One region of the Desulfotomaculum sp. 1211_IL3151 genome, then DNA from elsewhere that is predicted to be linked to it. Evidence: riboswitches for the same ligand, from Rfam matches in the RefSeq annotation. Region 1 holds a riboswitch; the other holds the start of a gene.
What was found. Region 1 has a riboswitch for cyclic di-AMP ahead of V6C11_RS15145 (LysM peptidoglycan-binding domain-containing protein). Riboswitches for the same ligand answer to the same signal wherever they lie in the genome.
Positions count from the first base shown of each region.

Region 2: linked by a shared signal. The riboswitch ahead of V6C11_RS04990 (CAP domain-containing protein) and the one ahead of V6C11_RS15145 (LysM peptidoglycan-binding domain-containing protein) in region 1 are both predicted to bind cyclic di-AMP.

Region 1 is NZ_JBAIYV010000051.1:184,429-188,281, reverse strand. Features, by position in the region: gene V6C11_RS15155 (hypothetical protein) at 1-344, shown strand, start outside; gene V6C11_RS15150 (endonuclease/exonuclease/phosphatase family protein) at 360-1,085, shown strand; gene V6C11_RS15145 (LysM peptidoglycan-binding domain-containing protein) at 1,127-1,930, opposite strand; cyclic di-AMP (ydaO/yuaA leader) riboswitch at 1,937-2,087, opposite strand; gene V6C11_RS15140 (L-lactate dehydrogenase) at 2,308-3,255, shown strand; tRNA gene V6C11_RS15135 (tRNA-Arg) at 3,474-3,548, shown strand; gene V6C11_RS15130 (hypothetical protein) at 3,849-3,853, shown strand, end outside.
Region 2 is NZ_JBAIYV010000025.1:14,912-18,764, forward strand. Features, by position in the region: gene V6C11_RS04985 (DUF3794 and LysM peptidoglycan-binding domain-containing protein) at 1-843, opposite strand, end outside; gene V6C11_RS04990 (CAP domain-containing protein) at 1,038-2,042, opposite strand; cyclic di-AMP (ydaO/yuaA leader) riboswitch at 2,048-2,173, opposite strand; gene V6C11_RS04995 (hypothetical protein) at 2,366-3,373, opposite strand; gene yabG (sporulation peptidase YabG) at 3,441-3,853, opposite strand, start outside.

The sequences.
Region 1 (3,853 bases):
TGGAAATATGCCTAATAACAATGGATATCGTTTGGGATGATGAAAACATGACAGTGATCGGCTTTACTTCTAAATCCTGGGAGCAGTTGGCGCAATTTATGCTTTATCGAAACCTAATATTGCTTCCGGATCGAGGCTTAATTGGGGATGATAAACAATTAATAAGTCCCCTGGCTGCCCAAGAAGGCTTTTTATTAAAAGGGCTGGATAAAGGACTGAAAAATTTGGCCAATAAAGCAGCCAATATACCCCCAGACCTCAATGTGCGGGGAATGATGTCTTATTTAAGTAATATGCTAAACTTTAATCGAAAGGTTATTGAATATGGACATTATCTTAGCTAATGGGGGTGGTGAAAATTGTTTCCTATCCGGGTAGTTAGCTATAATATCCGTCATGCCCAGGGAATAAATGGAGCAGTTGATATTCACCAAATTGCTAAGTCCCTGGCATATACTGGAGGTAAGTTGATTGGCTTACAAGAAGTAGATAAACATATGCCGCGCAGCCATTTTGTTCATCAAGCAAAAACACTTGGGCAGCTGCTATACAAAAATTGGGTTTACGGGCCCAACTTGAACTGGGGGGTTGCCCAGTTCGGTAATGCAATTCTATCTCATTGGCCGGTGCTTCTGTACAGGCAGTATATGCTTCCCAGTAAGGGAGAAAAAAGGGGTTTACTCGAGGCAATCATTCTATTAAAACATAGAAAGATTAGCTTTTTTTGTACCCACTTAGGGTTAAAGCGTGAGGAGAGAATGGATCAAGTAAGGGATATATTGGGAATTATTGGTAAATGTTCTTATCCCTGTATTCTAGTGGGGGATTTTAATAATGGTCCTACATCTGAGGAGTACCGATTACTTACCACGATTCTTAAAGATGCAACCGATATGGGTGAACCCTATAAAACTTACCCTGCGCAACAGCCACAAGAGCAAATCGATTATATTTTTGTATCTTCTGAATGGAATACCCTATCTGCAACTACCTATCACACACTGGCTTCCGATCATTTGCCCATAGAAGCAACCTTACGATTGATGGAGAATGTAGAAATCGATAAGGATATTCAGTTTTTATAGAAATAAGCAAGCACTGGCATTCATGCCAGTGCTTATGTTATTTATTTTGCCTTTGCATAAACCATTTTGCCATAATTAGCGGCTACAGGCAGGGAGAGAAGAAATGAGTTGGTGGAACCTTTATCAAAGAAATATAGTGCCCCGTTGGTAGGATCATTACCATCTAATGCTGCCTGGGCAGCTTTAATTGCATTGGCTGTGGCAGGTTTATTGATCCAACCGTTTCTGACAGGAGAAAACTGGTTTTGGGCATAGATTACGTCGCGAATATTATTGGGGAAAATGGAACTTTGTACCCGGTTAATAACAACCGCTGCTACACTAATCTGGGCTTCCATCGGTTCTCCTCCTGCTTCAGCAGTGACCAGACGTGCCAGCAAATCGAAATCTTCATCATCATAGGGAATAACCGGTCTTTGGGCACTGCGGCTTACGGTAGCAGCCACTGGAGCGGCGGTATTCCTCACACTTGCCCCTGGAATTATAAGTTGTTTGCCAGGATGAATGGTAGAACTAGTGAGCCCATTGACCTGCATGATAGTATTTAACCCAACACCAAACTTCTGGGCGATGGCATAGAGACTATCACCAGACTTCACCGTATAGCTTATCTCCGTAGGTTTAGCCTCTGGTATTGTAAGAACATGCCCAGGGTCAAGAACATCACTGGTAAGACCATTGGCGGTCTTGATCTGAGTAATACTAACACCAACTTTTTGACTAATTAAATAAAGTGAGTCACCAGGTACCACTGTATATTGAGCGGCTAAAGCTGTTGATGGCATGAGGATAGCAAAAAGACACAAGGATACGATGACCCGTTTAAGGCGGTGCAAAAAACGCATATGTACTTTTACCCTCCTTGGGGCCTCCGAGGTTAGTTGACGGGTTCGGGTTGAGGGCACCCTACCGCATTTTAAACACCTCCATAAAATTGCGGATTCACCCCATAAATTTTGATCCCCCGTACTCCGGTAAACGGAGATTCGGCCTAGTTATTTTAGTTACAAACCATTGTACATGTTTTCCAGATTTACGTCTATCCACAATATTTGGAAAATACATGAGACATAGGTATTTAATAACTGGAAATACTAAATGAACCATCCGGCGTCAGTCATCCGCCATCGGCTTTATGAGCCGTGTTTTGGTGTATATTTTGCCTCCGTTGTATGAGCTGGGGTGATGATGGTTAATTTGAAAATTAATCGAGGGGTGAACAATGGTGAAATTAAGAAAGGGAGCCAAGATAGCTATTATAGGAGCGGGGTTTGTTGGGTCAACTGCAGCCTTTGCGATTATGTCCAGTGGTTTGGCCAGTGACCTTGTTTTGGTTGATGTTAGTCACGCAAAGGCAGAAGGGGAGGCGATGGATCTAGGGGATGCCGCAGCCTTTATTAAACCCATTAATGTATATGCAGGCTCCTTTGAGGATTGTAAGGATTCTAATATTATTGTCTTTACAGCCGGAGCCAATCAAAAACCCGGTGAGACACGGTTAGATTTGGTCAACAAGAACGTTAGTATTTTAAAAGATAGTTTACCGCAGTTGTTAAAATATTGTCCGAATGCCATTTATTTAATTGTTGCTAATCCAGTGGATGTTTTAACCTATGCCGCCTTAAAGATATCGAACCTACCTGCAAACCAAGTATTTGGTTCAGGAACAATTTTGGATACCTCAAGATTTAGAGCAGAAGTGGCTGATTATTGTAATGTGGACCCTCGTAATGTTCATGCTTATATAATTGGTGAGCATGGTGACTCTGAAGTACCTATCTGGAGTACAGCAGATGTGGCAGGGATCCCCCTAGAGCAATTTTCTAAATTACGAGGTTTGGAGCCCATCTGTAGAAATGAAATTGCCAATCGGGTGCGCACGGCAGCCTATGAGATTATTCAGCGTAAGGAGGCAACCTATTATGCCATAGCTGTTTCTATAAAAAGAATTTGTGAAGCCGTCTTAAGGGATGAAGATTCTATCTTGACCGTGTCCGGTATGATCAATGATTTCTACGGAATACAAGATTGCTGTTTCAGTTTGCCTACAATTGTCAATGGCTCTGGACGAGACAAGGTACTCCCTATAAGTATGACGGAGGAAGAAGAAACTGCCCTAAGAAATTCAGCACATATACTAAAAGAGGCCATTAAACAGGCAGGTTTTTGATTTTTCCGCATACTGGTTGCTAGATGAGACATTATTTAGCCGTCAGCCATGGGCATTAGCTCATGGCTAATGGTCAATCGTATTTTCAAACTTGGCAATTAACTCAGGGTCTTGAACTATTCAAGAGGCTGTGATATCATTTAAAAGTTGTTGCTATCAACATTTATCCACTTGCAAAAAAACAAATTATTGTTATAATAAAAAAGCACAATTATTTTGCGCCTGTAGCTCAGGGGATAGAGCGCCGGCCTCCGGAGCCGGAAGCGCAGGTTCGATTCCTGCCAGGCGCACCATATCTGACACATCAAGAAACTCGCAAAGCCTTAGAATACAAGGTCTTGCGAGTTTTCTATGTTTTACGGGTAAGGCGAAGGCATTCAGACGAAGACAAAAAATTTCTTAGACAGCTAAATACCTTAATTCTAGTTGTTTCTGCTGATTTTTTAGAGAGGCAAATATGTTTGAACCCATGATTGCTTAGGAATTATTATTATTAGTTTTACTCTTATTTATAAAAAATTTATAATTTGATTAAGATAAGTTTATTTTTGTCCTTTAGAATAACCTCATCCAGAAAAAAGGAGGGTGTTCAGATGAA
Region 2 (3,853 bases), on a different contig from region 1:
TTCAAAGGAGTGAACATGGTCCTTATAATACTTTTTATCTTGTTCAAAACCATGCCCGTGCTTATGTCCATGTTCATGTTTGCCGTGATCATGTTTGCCGTGATCTTTCTTTCTATCTGCTCGATATAGACATTCCATATCCACTTCGCCATCAAAGAGGATCTTGTTCCTAATAATTCTGGTATTGGTTATCTCCACATCACACATGCAGCGGATAACATCACTAATAATGAGATCCCTTTCATCGGGCAGTTCAAACTCATCATCAATTAGGATCTGCTTGGTATTGCTTCCCACCACTTGCTGCAGGTTCATTCTTTCTGTTTCACAGTTATAACCCTGGGGACATTCTGTTAAGGCGTTGACCTCCCGATCTTCAGTTACCCTAACGGTTATTTGAAGTACAGCAGCAACATCGTAGTCGCAATCCCGGGCCAGTTTTATGTTAATATCCTCGACCTCAAAGTCGATTTCAACATCCATGCCTGGCCGGGCACCCTCTACTTCAACAAAATCTGTAAAATCAAATTCTTCGGTAAAGCTATGCACAGACTGATCTTTTTTGAAAGCCGAATACATCACTTGCACCCGCAAGGTTCCCTCTACAATCACCTTATTAGGGATTACTTCAACTTTCCTTAACTTAACGATTGTGTCAATGGAAAGAATCTCTTCCATATCGGGTGTACCTGAGGGTAGCGTAAAGCTGTCTCGAATTATGGTTTGTTCTGTGTTTTCGCCAACAAGCTGTTTTACCCTAATTTGTTCTGTCCCGACGATCTGATTAGCCGGTTGGTTATTTATCTGCCGGAATTTTGGCTTGGGACTTTTCCTCATAACCATCAATCTTAGCCTCCTTTCAAGATATCTCCTTAATATATATATTGGATTGGCTGTAGAAATGTGCTGAAATTGTGGTCAATCCTTAAGAAAAAGCAAAAAAACGGGAGGAAATTTTTTCTCCCGTTTACATTTTATGGAATTGTCTGTTGTACAAGTTATTTAAGTTGTCCAATTAATTGGCTATTTTATGACCCTTAGCGCCGAGCAAATTGCTGAACCCAGATGTAGCCAGAGCCAGTATAACTTTGATATACGCCTACACCAATTTCATTGTAATTGGCATTTAAGATGTTCGCCCGGTGACCGGGGCTGTTCATCCAATCCTTCACGACCTGCTCAGGAGTTTTTTGACCCATGGCAATATTTTCCCCTGCTGCTTTGTAGCTGATACCAAATTTACGCATCATATCAAAGGGGGAGCCATAATTGGGAGATGTGTGAGAGAAATATCTGCTCTGATACATATCCTGCGCCTTTACCTGTGCAGCTTTGGTTAAATCCTCTTTGGCAACCACAGGCTTTAGACCATTTTTTGCTCTTTCAGCATTAACCAAATCCACTACCTTCGTTTGAGCTTCATTCATAAAGGTAGTAGGCTCCTGGGGCACAGGTGTTGGCTCTGGTTGGGGAGCCGGCTTTGGTTCAGGTTGTGGTGCCGGTTGCGGCTCTGGTTTTGGCTCTGGTTTTGGCTCCGGTTTTGGTGCCGGTGCTGGCTGTTCCGGTTGCTGAATAGGCTCTGTAATGGGTTTATATGCTAATAGTTGAATACAAAGCTTACCAGAGCTGGTATCCGCAAAGGCCAAACCAATTCGATTGTATTTACTATTTAGGATCGAACTGCTGCCATAGTATTGAAGTTGCTTTTGGACCATCGATGCCACATCATTGCCGCGTACAGTGGTTTGTCCAAGGGTGCTATAACCACCGTTTTTGGCAATCGTTAACAGCATTGCGGAACTGGGAATTTGACCGGTTCTTTGATAATATGCCAAATTCTTGGCAGCTTGCCCGGACAGCTCTTGATCCGCCATCAGCGTTGCCAGACCACCTTTGGCGCGGGCTTCATTAACCAGTCTAACCATCTCTTGGCTATCATCGGTAGCCGCCATAGCTGACTGCGCCGTCATAACGGACATCATCATGGTTAATAGGAACAAGGTAGCCAGGAACATAGGAACTTTCTTCAAACGATACTGCATTTCTTTTCTCCTTTCCTTTTTGCCTCCGGAGTTAGCTGACGGGTTCGGGCAAGGAAATCCCTACCTTTAAAAGGATTCACCCCATAAACGGTTCCTCCGTACCCACTAAAGGGATTCGGCATCTGTAACTGGCGCTTTGCCTGTCCTAAATATACATAAATTAACCTAAATTGACAAAACCCGTAATAGCTGTTAATAATTTATTTAGTTGGTTAAAACAGGTGCACAAACAATTTTATGTAAAATAACACACTCTCCCGTGCGTATACCATATTTTTACACGGAACAAAAGCCCCGCTCTTATCGTCACGGGGCTTTCTTTCCTAGAACTCTACGTTTAGTTTATCCAAGACCACTTGAATATGATTGAAAACGGTCACCCTATCGGATCCGGCAAACAGTAAGCCAACTGCCCTATTGCCCTCTGTAAGGACTAAGGAACCACTATCTCCACCCTGGGATTTCATATCACAAATTACCTGATTGGAGAAATACGCATTACTATTGTCATCCATTTTTACTTGCATGGTGGTGCCTATGGCAGTAACTACTCCGGAGGTAATGCCCGTTGTTCTACCACTTTTAACGACCCTCATGCCGGGTTTTGCCTCTACAATCCCCTGCACTTTACCAATACCAAGTATCTCATCGGTAATCAGCTCGGGCTTGAGGGGCCGGGCAACAGCACAATCCACATGGTTTACTGCCCCTTCCCTTTTAAAGAATTTCAAATCATAATTGGGTCTAATCGTATGAACCAGCATGTTGGCAATCCTTGCTGCCCCGTTGGCTATGGGGCAGGTAGCAGGGGCCTCTCCCTTTTGGATAGGAATATACCTTAATAGTATTGCAATGCGGTCGTCCTTGGTGCCGCCATCATACTCACCTGGCTGCAATATAAGGTCTCCTGGGGCAGACCGACCGTCTTTCCCATCGGTGGCATTGGCTAAAATGTGGTTATTTGAAAGAATAAGTGGCTCTCCCGTGGTACGATCGCGTACCATTGCCCCAAAGGTGCCAGCCGTTACCCGATAGTGTCCCAAACTAAATCCGGGTTGGGCGGGTCTGACATGTTTTTTTCTATCATCAGACAAAAAACGAATTTCACCAACTTCCACAACATCTGTTTCTAAACCATTAATCCTAAAGGGTACCTGTTCCTCCCTGCTTAAGCTTTCAGAACGTTCCTTTTTGGAGACAAAGATGATAATTGCCTTTTGCTCGGTTCTTTGCATGCCCACATGTTTATAGCCGACACCTACGCCTACAACATTTTTAATTCCAAGCAAACGCCATTTGGCTTTCTCCACAGTTTTCAAAAAATTTAACATAAAGGAAATCCCTCCTAAAATGTCCTAGATCATCATATGCTGGACTTTAGGAAGGGGTACTATGGTTTTAATATTCCGTTCTGGGTATACCTAAGCGATGTTTTCCTCTGGTTTCCACACCACCAATACCTTCAAAACCGGTAATGGTACTTTTAATAATTTCCCTTAAGGCAATGGGATCTTGAATGGAAGTATAGGCTATTTTTTCAACCACAAACACAGGATCATAGGCATGAATTAATACCCTTTTGGGGGAACTTGCAAAATTGGCACCGGCACTTAATACTACCTCATAGCAAGACTGGCAGGCACCGGCAAATATCACTAAATCATCCCGACTTTTTTCAAAGGTACGGGCAATTTTAACTGCTTCGACAAAGTATTTTGAGTTGTGGTAATTATTTACATTGCTTAAATCCTTGGCACCCTTTTTAATGCCGTCATGCCCGGTAAGTACTAAAATATCTGGGTAATGTTTTT